3 regions of the Corynebacterium glutamicum ATCC 13032 genome follow, and region 1 is predicted to be linked to each of the others. Evidence: riboswitches for the same ligand, from Rfam matches in the RefSeq annotation. Region 1 holds a riboswitch; each other region holds the start of a gene.

Evidence for each region. A riboswitch is a leader RNA that binds a small molecule or an ion and turns the genes downstream of it on or off. The one in region 1 is predicted to bind thiamine pyrophosphate.
Region 2: another riboswitch for thiamine pyrophosphate. It lies ahead of CGL_RS05380 (ECF transporter S component); the one in region 1 lies ahead of thiC (phosphomethylpyrimidine synthase ThiC).
Region 3: another riboswitch for thiamine pyrophosphate. It lies ahead of CGL_RS10130 (thiamine phosphate synthase); the one in region 1 lies ahead of thiC (phosphomethylpyrimidine synthase ThiC).

Annotation. Positions count from the first base shown of each region.
Region 1 is NC_003450.3:1,370,154-1,374,331, reverse strand. It holds gene malP (maltodextrin phosphorylase MalP) at 1-985, shown strand, start outside; gene CGL_RS06520 (hypothetical protein) at 1,198-1,659, opposite strand; SAM riboswitch class IV at 1,676-1,792, opposite strand; gene CGL_RS06515 (Abi family protein) at 2,006-2,356, shown strand; TPP riboswitch at 2,586-2,698, shown strand; gene thiC (phosphomethylpyrimidine synthase ThiC) at 2,695-4,178, shown strand, end outside.
Region 2 is NC_003450.3:1,123,964-1,128,141, forward strand. It holds gene CGL_RS05370 (MFS transporter) at 1-863, opposite strand, end outside; gene CGL_RS05375 (4-hydroxybenzoate 3-monooxygenase) at 870-2,057, opposite strand; TPP riboswitch at 2,343-2,452, shown strand; gene CGL_RS05380 (ECF transporter S component) at 2,444-3,049, shown strand; gene CGL_RS05385 (ABC transporter ATP-binding protein) at 3,050-4,178, shown strand, end outside.
Region 3 is NC_003450.3:2,148,842-2,153,019, reverse strand. It holds gene CGL_RS10145 (thiazole synthase) at 1-686, opposite strand, end outside; gene thiS (sulfur carrier protein ThiS) at 688-885, opposite strand; gene thiO (glycine oxidase ThiO) at 899-2,023, opposite strand; gene CGL_RS10130 (thiamine phosphate synthase) at 2,020-2,685, opposite strand; TPP riboswitch at 2,686-2,799, opposite strand; gene rplS (50S ribosomal protein L19) at 3,048-3,389, shown strand; gene CGL_RS10120 (iron-siderophore ABC transporter substrate-binding protein) at 3,851-4,178, opposite strand, start outside.

The DNA.
Region 1 (4,178 bases):
TCTGGATGAGCTGAAGAAGCTGCGCTCCTATGCCGACGATAAGTCCGTGCTTGAAGAACTCCGCGCTATCAAGGCTGCTAATAAGCAAGACTTCGCCGAGTGGATCCTCGAGCGCCAGGGCATTGAGATTGATCCAGAATCCATCTTTGACGTGCAGATTAAGCGCCTCCACGAGTACAAGCGCCAGCTCATGAACGCGCTCTACGTACTAGACCTTTACTTCCGTATTAAGGAAGATGGCCTCACCGACATCCCAGCACGCACTGTCATCTTTGGCGCCAAGGCCGCGCCGGGTTATGTCCGCGCCAAGGCGATTATCAAGCTCATCAACTCTATTGCTGACTTGGTAAACAACGATCCTGAGGTCTCCCCGCTGCTCAAGGTGGTCTTTGTAGAGAACTACAACGTCTCCCCTGCTGAGCACATCTTGCCTGCGTCTGATGTCTCCGAACAGATTTCCACCGCCGGCAAGGAAGCCAGCGGTACCTCCAACATGAAGTTCATGATGAACGGCGCCCTCACCCTGGGCACCATGGACGGCGCCAACGTAGAGATCGTGGATTCTGTGGGCGAGGAAAACGCCTATATCTTCGGTGCTCGCGTGGAAGAATTGCCAGCCCTGCGCGAAAGCTACGAGCCATATGAGCTCTATGAGACCGTCCCTGGCCTCAAGCGCGCATTGGACGCCCTGGATAACGGCACCCTCAACGACAACAACAGTGGTTTGTTCTACGACCTCAAGCATTCCTTGATCCACGGTTATGGAAAAGACGCCAGCGACACCTACTACGTGCTTGGCGATTTCGCAGATTACCGCGAGACCCGCGACCGTATGGCCGCCGACTACGCCTCCGATCCCCTGGGTTGGGCACGCATGGCCTGGATCAACATTTGCGAGTCCGGCCGTTTCTCCTCCGACCGCACCATCCGCGATTATGCCACCGAGATCTGGAAGCTCGAGCCAACTCCTGCTGTTAAGAAGTAGGTTTTAACCTCCGCTTCTAACAAACGGCTAACCCTTTTGGGTTAGCCGTTTTTTGGGGTTAAGGGGTTTAAAAGAGGGCTTTTCGACGAGTGTTGGTGGGCATTCTTATTTCCCACAATGGCAAGGGGCTTCGTCGAAAAGCGCGCTTCGTGCCCCTGAAAAATAGTTTCCCGCGCGGGAGGCGCCTGATCAAACCGCGCGGTTATTTCTACCTAATCCTGTTCAGTGCCATATTCCCGCTCAACATACTTGAAAGCCTCTAAAGCCTGTTTAAATCCTTCGTGAAAATCCAGGCCCGGGCTTGTTGGCACTATCCCCAGGGAAATATTGCCATAACAACCATTGCGGTCGTACTTCGGACCAATACTGACCATGTAATGCCCATTTTTGGACTCAAAACGCATGAGGCGACTGGTTGGACTAGATCCACTCCATTCAGCCAGACCACCATTTTTTACAAACCATTCCATCCGAGCCGGATCATGATTCCAACCACGAATATGTTCCCCACCAGCATCAAACTCGACGAACTGGCCATCCATACGCAGGTTAGTAACTGGCTCCCATGTCGCCCTTTCGCGCAAAACCTTTACTTGTAGGTAGTAGGGTTCGTGTCCTGGTAAATGATGTCCGCAGCTATTGGGCAATGGAGGCTTAGCAGAAATATTCCCCATGGGAATCTCCTTCAAAAAATCGCTCTTCTCTGCATTCTTTTGAGTACAGAGCCGATCTTCCTTCGGGGGCACCGTGCGCGATGCGCGGTTGCCAGTCAGCCTGCCGAAGGGCTTGCGGCTGATCTTCTTGATCGTAAAATCGACATTAGCAGACAGCTTGGTCTAGATGCAAGCCGAATTTATAATGTCCCAATCCTTTTGTGTCGATGGATTCACCGATACCCTAGCCACTCTTTCAGGACATCAGAGACGAGCGCTTGAAGAAAAAACAAGAGCCCCGGTGACGTACCAAAATGGTAGGGATCACTCCGGGGCTTAGGAATCCTAAGTGTAAGACCTTGGCGACGTGACTGGCAACTCCCCTACATCTATCGCAGAGCTCGAACAGTGGTTCTCCATCCCTAGAATGAATACATACCGAAATTCTGAAAATCCCGAAGGTTTTTACATCTGGAATACCCAGTTATCTAAAGCATATTTAGAAGATATACAACATGTAGAAGTGCTTTTAAGAAACAGGGTTGACGCCCAATTACGATCTGCTCGTGGCCCCTTCTGGTTTGAAGATGATAGCTATTTTAGATTTGCTCAACAGTTCAAAAAAGCTCTAACAACCGCCAAAAGAAGAACTAAAACAAACGATTCTCCTGGGAAAATTATCACCGCTCAGCAAGTCACATTTAGACGTCGACGATAGGAACCTCAATATGTTTGATTCAGCAGTTTTTAATGTCGCCTCTTGGATTGAGAAAGATGCCACTAATTGGATTCAAGACCACTCACGGGTGTCTGAGATTCGCAAGCAACGGCCGAGTTAGAACCACTACGTAGGCGTACCCCACCATCACCGCGTCGAAAAGCGCCCTCTCTTAACCCCCGCAAGGGGGTAACTTTTACGCGCACGCGTGCAACGCGCTAGTTTTGAAGGCAGTCCCCACGGGCGCCCGAGCACGGGCTGAGATCGCGCTGATTGCTGCGCGAGCACCGTTTGAACCTGTCCGGTTAGCACCGGCGAAGGAAGAGAGGAATGGTGCAATGACGCCTACCCAAAATGAGATCCACCCGAAACATAGCTACTCCCCCATCCGCAAGGACGGTCTCGAGGTCCCGGAGACCGAAATCCGCCTCGATGACTCGCCAAGCGGCCCCAACGAACCCTTCCGCATCTACCGCACCCGTGGCCCAGAAACCAACCCCAAGCAGGGACTTCCGCGGCTGCGCGAGTCATGGATCACCGCCCGCGGCGACGTTGCCACCTATCAGGGGCGCGAGCGTTTGCTTATCGACGACGGCCGCTCGGCAATGCGTCGAGGTCAAGCTTCGGCTGAGTGGAAAGGCCAAAAACCAGCTCCTTTGAAGGCGCTACCTGGCAAAAGAGTCACCCAAATGGCCTATGCACGTGCTGGCGTGATTACTCGTGAAATGGAGTTTGTAGCGCTGCGCGAACACGTTGATGCGGAGTTTGTGCGCTCTGAGGTGGCGCGCGGTCGGGCCATTATTCCCAACAACGTCAACCACCCCGAATCTGAACCGATGATTATTGGTCGCAAATTTTTGACCAAAATCAACGCCAATATTGGCAATTCTGCGGTCACCTCTTCAATCGAGGAAGAGGTGTCCAAGCTGCAGTGGGCCACGCGCTGGGGTGCCGATACCGTGATGGATCTATCCACCGGCGATGATATTCACACCACCCGCGAATGGATTATCCGCAACTCCCCCGTTCCTATCGGCACCGTCCCGATCTACCAAGCGCTGGAAAAAGTAAATGGCGTGGCCGCAGACCTTAACTGGGAAGTATTCCGCGATACCATCATTGAGCAGTGTGAACAAGGCGTGGACTATATGACCATCCACGCCGGCGTCCTGCTGGCTTATATCCCACTGACTACCCGTCGTGTCACCGGCATTGTCTCCCGCGGCGGATCCATTATGGCCGGTTGGTGTCTGGCGCATCACCGCGAATCATTCCTCTACGAGCATTTCGACGAGCTGTGCGAAATCTTTGCACAATATGACGTCGCATTCTCCCTCGGTGATGGCCTACGCCCCGGATCGCTTGCCGATGCCAACGACGCCGCGCAATTCGCCGAGCTGAAAACCATTGGTGAGCTCACCCAACGCGCCTGGGAATACGATGTACAAGTAATGGTCGAAGGACCTGGACACGTGCCACTAAACATGATCCAGGAAAACAACGAGCTGGAACAAAAGTGGGCAGCGGACGCACCTTTTTACACTCTTGGACCACTAGTTACCGACATCGCTCCAGGTTATGACCACATCACTTCTGCCATTGGTGCAGCTCACATCGCCATGGGTGGCACCGCCATGCTGTGTTATGTCACCCCGAAAGAACACCTTGGCCTGCCCAACCGTGACGACGTCAAAACCGGCGTAATCACCTACAAGCTCGCTGCCCACGCAGCAGATGTGGCCAAGGGTCATCCCGGCGCGCGTGCCTGGGACGACGCCATGAGTAAAGCGCGTTTTGAATTCCGTTGGAATGATCAGTTTGC
Region 2 (4,178 bases), 250 kb from region 1:
AGGAATCCAAGCGAGTTACCCATGTCGTAGTCTGCTTGGCGCATGATTTGTGGCAGCCATGTGTTCAGGCCGTAGACCAGGAGGAGTCCCATGAATGAGGTGCCCCAAATCGCCAGGGTGTTGCGGCGGAACGAGGGCTTGAACAGGGAGGAAAGTGAGGAGGACTCGCCGAGTTCTTCTTCGTGTTCGCGATCAAGATCATCATCCAGGGAAAGTCCATAAGATGCTGCAACTGCCTGCGCCTCATCCAACTTGCCGGAGATTTTGAGGTACTGCGGGGATTCTGGAAGGAAGAAGTACAGCAGTGGTAGCAGGATCAGTCCTGGTACGGCACCTGCGATGAACATGGAGTGCCAACCAAAGCCGTCGATAAGGAAGAGGCCAAGGAAGGCGGTTGCTACTGCGCCGACGTGGTAGCCGGTCATCAAGGTGGTGGATGCAGAGCCCGCTTTGGTGCCGGGGCGGAACTCGGTCACCATGGCAATTGCGGTGGGGAGTGCTCCACCAAGGCCAACACCTGCGAGGAAACGCCACAGGCTGAAGAGCTGGACGTTGGTGGTGAATGCCAGCAGGAGAGTGAATACAGAAAATACTGCCACAGAGAACAGCATGACACGGCGTCGACCCAGACGGTCCGTTAAGAAACCGATGGTCAGTGCGCCAATGGTCATGCCGACGAGGCCGATGGTGGAAATCTGTGTGGCCTGTCCAGCAGTGAGATCCCACGCGGGATCCTCCAGCATGGACGGGATTGTTGCACCCAGGACGACTAGGTCAAAGCCGTCGAGGACAATTGCGAACCACAGGAGTGCGAGAACTGTTCCGACACTTTTGGTTGCGCGGGTTGGGGTGGTCGTTGACACGAGCGTTTATACCTCGAAGCGTGGTAGGTCGCGCCCAACGTACTGCTCTGCGAGGTAGCGTTGGCCGGATTGGGATTCTAGGACGGAGCGCAATTCAGCGAATCGGCGCTGGGTGGCAAAGTGATCTTCGCCGGGTACTGCGTGGAGCATGGAGCTCATCCAGTAGGAGAAGTGCTGTGCTTTCCAGATGCGGGGGACTGCCAGGGAGGTGTAGCTATCGAGCAAGCCGGTGTCCTTCTTCTTCAGGGCACGAACCAGTGCTGGCGCGAGTACTGAGACATCGGCAACAGCCAAGTTGAGGCCCTTAGCTCCGGTTGGCGGCACGGTGTGTGCAGCATCGCCAGCAAGGAAGAGGCGTCCCTTTTGCATTGGTTCGGTGACCGCGGAGCGGAAACGCAGCACGGCCTTGTCAAAGATGCGCCCTTCAGACACGGTGATGCCAGGGGAGTCCGCACGCAGGTGCAGCTGTTCCCAAATGCGGTCATCGGGCCACATGTCTGGGGTGTCGTCAGGGTTGCACTGCAGGTAGTAGCGCTGGATTTCATCGGTACGGGTGGAGATCAGCGCAAAGCCCTCAGGGTGGGTTGCGTAGATGAGTTCCTTTTGGGTTTTTGGTGCTTCCACCAAAATGCCGAACCATGCGTAAGGGTATTCATGGCGGGCGCGCACGCCACCGTCTTCGGTGATCAGCTTGCGGTAAGGGGAGTTGGAGCCGTCAGCTGCGATGACGTAGTCGGCGGTGATGGTGGTGGAGGAACCATCGGCTTCGGTGTAGGTCACCTTGGCGAGGTCGCCTTCGTAGTTTTCTACGGAATCAACAGTGGTGGTGAAAAGGAGTTCGCCGCCATCTTCGATGCGCTTGGCAATGAAATCTTTGAGGTATTCGTGCTGCGGGTAGATCGCAACCTTGTGGCCGGTGAGTTCGGTCAGCGGAATGCGGGTGCGCTCATTGTTGATGGAGATGTCGATTGCTTCATCGTGATCGGCTTCTGCTTCCATGCGTGCGCCGACTCCGGTTTCGCGCATCAGATTCAGGGTGCCTTGTTCCAGGATGCCTGCTCGGACGGTTTCTTCGACGTCCTTGCGGGTGCGGGATTCAAAGACGATTGATTCCACACCTTGAAGGTGGAGGAGGTGGGCGAGGGTTAGTCCTGCTGGTCCTGCGCCAATAATTGCCACTGGTACGTGGTTCATGGGGAACTCCTTTCATTGACCCACTGGAGGTGAAGTCCATTAAATGGTGCACCTCACAGTGATTTGGGACTCAATGTAAGTGAAAGTGCATTCCGTGACAACCTGTTCGCCTTGCGAACCAGGCATTTTCTGAGGTTGAAGTCACAGCCAGCGGAAAAGCGTTTCAGCTCATGCTGCCAGGGTGTAATTAGGGGTGTGTGTCAGGGGTTGGGGTGGTTATGTATTAATCTAGGTCAGTTTCTAGGATTTCCAATTGGTTTAAGCTACTGTGAACGCGTACTTAAATTTCATAGACACGGGTGCTCGGTGAAAATCCGGGCTGAGATCTGGCATAGCCACGACCGTCGAACCTGATCCGGATAATGCCGGCGATAGGGAGGAAAAATATGGCTAGTCCTGCCATGCAAAAAACTAATCAACCAAAGTCTTCCTGGCGTGTTATTGACATCGTCATCGCATCCGTTTTGGGTGTCGCCTGCGGATTGATTTTCATCGTGTGGAATTCCATCGGCTACGCCTGGACCACCGCATTTCACGCACTCACACCAGGCCTTGGCGGCATCGCCATTGGTATTTGGCTGCTCGGTGGTGTGCTCGGTGGGTTGGTTATCCGCAAGCCGGGTGCCGCAATTTTCGTTGAAGTAGTGGCCGCATGTGTCTCTGCAGCGCTTGCTTCACAGTTTGGTATCTCCACCATTTACTCCGGCTTGGCGCAGGGAATCGGCGCTGAAATCATCTTCGCGCTGTTCCTCTACCGTCGCTACAGCCTGCCCACCACCATGCTTGCAGGTATGGGCGCAGGTGGCGGCGCAATTTTCCTGGAAATGTTCTTCTACGGAAACCTCGCAAAGACGATGTCCTTCAACATCATCTATTCCACCACTGTCCTTATTTCCGGTGCGATCCTTGCCGGCCTGCTCAGCTGGTACCTGGTCCGCGCGTTGGCGAGGACTGGTGCACTTGATCGTTTCGCCGCTGGCCGCGAGGTATAAATGACCACCGCACTTGGAACGCGCGTTGTTGCGCGCAACTTTGGCTACCGCCATGCTTCCCGGGAAAACCCCGCGCTCAAAGACATCAACTTCGAGATCGCACCTGGTGAACGCATCCTGCTCACCGGCGCTTCCGGCGCCGGAAAATCCACGCTACTCGCCGCGCTCGCTGGCGTTTTAGGCGGTTCTGATGAGGGCGTTTCTACGGGCGAATTGCTTGTCGACGCCCCCTCCATCGGTTTGGTTCTCCAAGATCCAGATTCCCAAGTCATCGCCTCCCGCATCGGCGATGATGTGGCGTTTGGCTGCGAAAACCTCCAAATTCCGCGCGAGGAAATCTGGCCACGGGTGGAACGAGCACTTGAATTGGTGGGCTTGGATCTACCACTGAGCCACCCCACGAAATATCTTTCCGGTGGCCAAAAACAACGCCTCGCTCTTGCCGGTGTGATCGCCATGGGTGCTCGTCTGATTCTGCTTGATGAACCCACCGCAAACCTTGATCCTCAAGGCCAAAAAGATGTGGTCGCAGCAGTGGATCGCGTTGTTCAGGAAACTGGAGCAACACTCATCGTGGTGGAACACCGCCATGAGCTGTGGGTCAACATCATTGACCGGATCATCAGTATTACTGACGGCGAAGATGTCCAACCTGCAGAGTTGATCAAGGTGGGCCAGTTGCCTGGGGCGCAGCCGTCGACAAGCAAACCGATCTTGTGGGCGAATGATTTGCTGTGCACCTGGGGCGGCCTGCGTAGTTTTGAGGTGCCGGAAGGCGCCTCGACGGTGATCACCGGGCCGAATGGCGCTGGAAAATCCACACTTGCGCTGACCATGGGTGGATTGCTTCCGCCGAAAAGTGGGCAGCTGGAACTCTCTGACACGGTGCGCGGCGGCCTTAACACGCCCCCGCACAAGTGGCGTTCAGCTGATCTAGCTGCACGTATTGGCACTGTCTTTCAGGATCCAGAGCACCAATTTGTGGCGCGCACTGTGCGTGATGAGCTAGAAATTGGGCCGAAAATCATGAAAGTCGATGCAAGCGAGCGCATCGAGGAGCTGCTTGATCGTTTGCGCCTCCGCCACTTGGAAAACGCCAATCCGTTTACCTTGAGTGGTGGAGAAAAGC
Region 3 (4,178 bases), 780 kb from region 1:
CTTCCGGCTTCAACGGCGTGGAACATGGATTCGGCCATCGCGACGGGATTTTGGGCGCGGTTGATAGCGGAGGCCAGAAGGACGCCGTCGCAGCCGAGTTCCATTGCGAGTGTGGCATCAGAGGCAGTGCCTACACCGGCGTCGAGGATCACGGGTACGCTCGCGCGGCTGCAAATCAGTTCAATGTTGTGCGGGTTGAGAATGCCCAGGCCGGTTCCGATCGGGGAGCCCAATGGCATGACAGCTGCAACGCCACAGTCTTCTAGTCGGCTGGCAGTGATGGGATCGTCAGAGGTGTAAGCCAGAACGGTGAAGCCGTCGTGGACGAGGAGTTCGCAGGCATCAAGAAGCTCAACGGTGTCGGGCAGCAATGTGTGTTCATCGGCGATGACCTCCACTTTCACCCAGTTGGTATCGAGGGCTTCCCGAGCCAATTGTGCAGTGAGGACGGCGTCGCGGGCAGTGCGGCAGCCTGCAGTATTGGGGAGAAGGGCGATCTCGAGGCGGCGCAGCATGGCAAAGATGGATTCTCCGCTAGAGGTGGTTGCTTGGTGTCGACGCATCGCCACGGTGGTCAATTGAGTTCCACTGGCGACAAGGGATTCCTCCAGCAACGCCTGAGAGGTGGCTCCGCCGGTGCCCATGATGAGGTGGGAATCGAAAGTTTTATCAGCAATATGCAGCATTTTAACCTCCCTGAATTGCGGTGAGAACTTCTACGGAATCGTTGTCACAAATGGCGCGTGACCACTGGGATCTGGGTACGACCGCGGCGTTGATTGCCACGGCGACTCCAGTGTCGTGGCCGATTTCTTGGTGGACCAATTGCTCCACGGTCAATTCGGAAGAGCGCATAGATGTGCCATTGAAGGTGTAGGTAATCACTTGTGAAAAATCCTTAAATTTGGTGGCGAAACGGATCGCACACATCAAGAGTGGGGAACAGTGGCTGGTTGGTTGCCATATCAACGGCAGCGCGTGCACCAAGGGCTGACAGCAAAATTCCATGGCGGAAATATCCTGTGGACGCAATCACATTGGATCCAACCCATCCCAGGTACGGCAGGTCATCCGGGGTGCCGGGGCGGGCGCCGCAGGTGACTTCGATAAATTCGGTTTCTTCAATGCCCGGAATCAAACGGATAGCATCGCGTAGCAAATCATGCACTGCGCCCGTTCGAGGTTGCGGGTGATCCTCACGGCTTGTCGCGCCGATCGCGAGGGTGCCATCGGTACGCGGAATGATATAAATCTGACGATCTTCCACAAACCCGCGCACCACCTTGGTGACCATCGGCTGCAGTCGCTCCGGCACGCGCACGCGCACAATATCGCCGTACACCGGCCTCAACTGCAATGGGTTCGCGCCCTCAAACCAGCCGGGAATGCTTGCGGCGCCCAGGCCCGCCGCCAAAACAACAACGCTTTTCGACGCAACCCTCACCCCCGAATTCATCGTCACGGTCAAACACGGATCGTGGCCATCAATAGAGATCACAGCGTCGGCAATATGCTCCGCACCGCGTTGCAAAATGGCATCCAATAACGCCCGGGCATACAGACGCGGCGACAGCTGATGATCCCCATCAATGCTGACCACCTTAGAAATCCTCGGCGACAACGCTGGCTCCGCAGCCCTTGCCTGACGAGTAGTCAACACATCGACAGGCAAATCCTTCAAATGCATGTACTTAATCAACTCCGCAACATGCATGCCATCCGCGCGGTCCGCACCGATAAGAAGGGTTCCATCAGTGCGATACCCAGTGGGCAAGTCAGTGTATTTAGACACTCTTTGGAGGAGGTCTGGGTATAGGCGAGCGGATTCCTTCATCAACAAAATCAGATCATGTTGCTGATACTGCACCTCCGCGGTGGGGGCCAACATTCCGCCGGCATGATGAGTCGCACCGGAAATTGGGTCAGGATCAATCAACGTGACTTGGTAACCAGCCTCCTGGAATTCAAAGCAGGTGGTCAACCCAATGATTCCGCCGCCGATAATAATCGCATGCTTCTTCATGAGAGCCTTCCTAATTCAAAGTTAGCCACCACATTTTCAGCGACCTGCTGTGGATCATCAGATTCAGAAAAAGCCCGCACCATGGCAACGCCAGCCACACCGGTTGCGCTGAGAGCGCGCACATCGGCAGGGGTGACATCACCAATCGCAACGATCGGCACCTTGGACAATTCCACCAAAGGGGGATAACCCGCAAGGCCAATCGGTGGCCGACCTGAATCCTTGGTGGGAGTCTTCCGAAACGGCCCAGCACCGATGTAATCCAACACATCGGACAGCTCATTCGCCGCCGCCACAAGTTCTAGGGTTCCAGTAGTCAACCCAATGATCGCCTCAGGCCCCAACAACTCACGAGCCTCAAGCACCGACATATCATCCTGCCCAAGATGCACACCGTGAATCGGGAGTCCTTCGCGCATTAAGGAAGAAGCAACGTGGAGGTGGTCGTCGATAAGCACCCTCGTTGTTGGGCTGCACCGCGCAACCTCAAGCGCAACCTTTGATGCCAACTCCCTCATCGCTTCTGGCGAAATAGGCTTTGAACGCACCTGCACCACACCCGCGCCACCACGAGCCGCAGCAGACGCAGTGTGCACAACCTCATCCACCGAGCCCGCACCAGTCACAACATAACAACGCAGGTCAAAACGATTTTCAAACACGGGACAATCAATCCTCGCTTCCTTCGCTGGTGTTAACCAGACAGGTTCGAACGGTCCCGCGCAGCAACAGCGCGCAATCTCAGCCCAATGCATTGGGCACCCGTGGGGTAAGTCGCCACCAGTCAAGCCCGACAACCAAGATTTGTCAACGGTTAGTGCACCCAAGTGAGGGGAGCAGACCCCAGTTTGAAAACCAAGGCGCACATGTGAAAGAATATTTCAGTTGACTGTGCAAACCCCAACTCACGTTGGGCAAACGTGACAGCCTCGAAAATTGAAACGGAAACGAACCGGCCGAGCACCCCAAACCTGGGGAAGTGCCGCCAGGGTCCTCTTTCCCTACTAGTAAAAGGATTGTTTATATGAACATTCTGGATAAGATCGACGCAGCATCCCTGCGCGACGACGTTCCTGCATTCCGCGCCGGCGACACCCTCGACGTACACGTCAAGGTCATCGAAGGCACCACCACCCGTACCCAGCTGTTCAAGGGTGTTGTCATTCGCCGTCAGGGCGGCGGAATCCGCGAGACCTTCACCGTACGTAAGGTTTCCTTCGGCATCGGTGTTGAGCGTACCTTCCCAGTACACTCCCCAAACATCGAGAAGATCGAGGTCATTCGTCGTGGTGACGTTCGTCGTGCGAAGCTGTACTACCTGCGCGAACTGCGCGGCAAGGCTGCACGTATTAAGGAGAAGCGCTAATTATTTAGCGTTTGTTAGGTGCTTCTAGTACTTAACAGACCCCTGACCAGTCACTTTAAGTGATTGGTTGGGGGTTTCTTTGTTTCTTGGGGTGGGTTTTGTGGGGTTTTGTGGGGTTTATCCCGCATTTATCCCGCGTTCATCCCGCAGGAAACTCGGATAAGACTTGGGTGGGGTCATTTCGGGGCGACCAAAAGGAAAAACCAAACAGGGGTGCCAAAACTTCCGTGATTTGGGGGATTTGGGCACGCCTGTTTGGTTTGAGGCTCCGATAACCGGATACACGTGCCAAAACTTGTCGATTTCGACAACTATGGGCACGCCTGTCTGGTTTCCTCTGGAGCAAACTAAAATTTGAGTTTGGGCCCACAAAAAGTGACCTCATAGAATCGATTCTAAGGGCCCTTCGGTGTCATGATGAGGGGAACGCCCATTCGGAAATTTGAGGCCCTTAAATCGGCTTAGACGGTGACGTTGTCTTTGAGGCCTTGGAGGATGATTTCAGCCGACACGAGGGATGCGTTGAGGTACCAGGAATCGCCGTCAACTGGGATTGCTTGGTTGGACTGAACCGCTTTGAGTGAAGTCCACAATGGGGTGTCTTCAGGGTTGATGTTGCCTTCTTTGATGCCGTAGAAAAGCCAGTCGGCATCAGCTTGGGCAATGAGCTCAGCGGAGAGGTCTTGACCTGCCGTGTCGGTGAACTGCTGGTTTTCTGGGCGGGCGTAACCGCAATCGGCAGCAACCGTTCCGGCCATGGATTGTGCGCCGTACATCTGGAATTCCTGA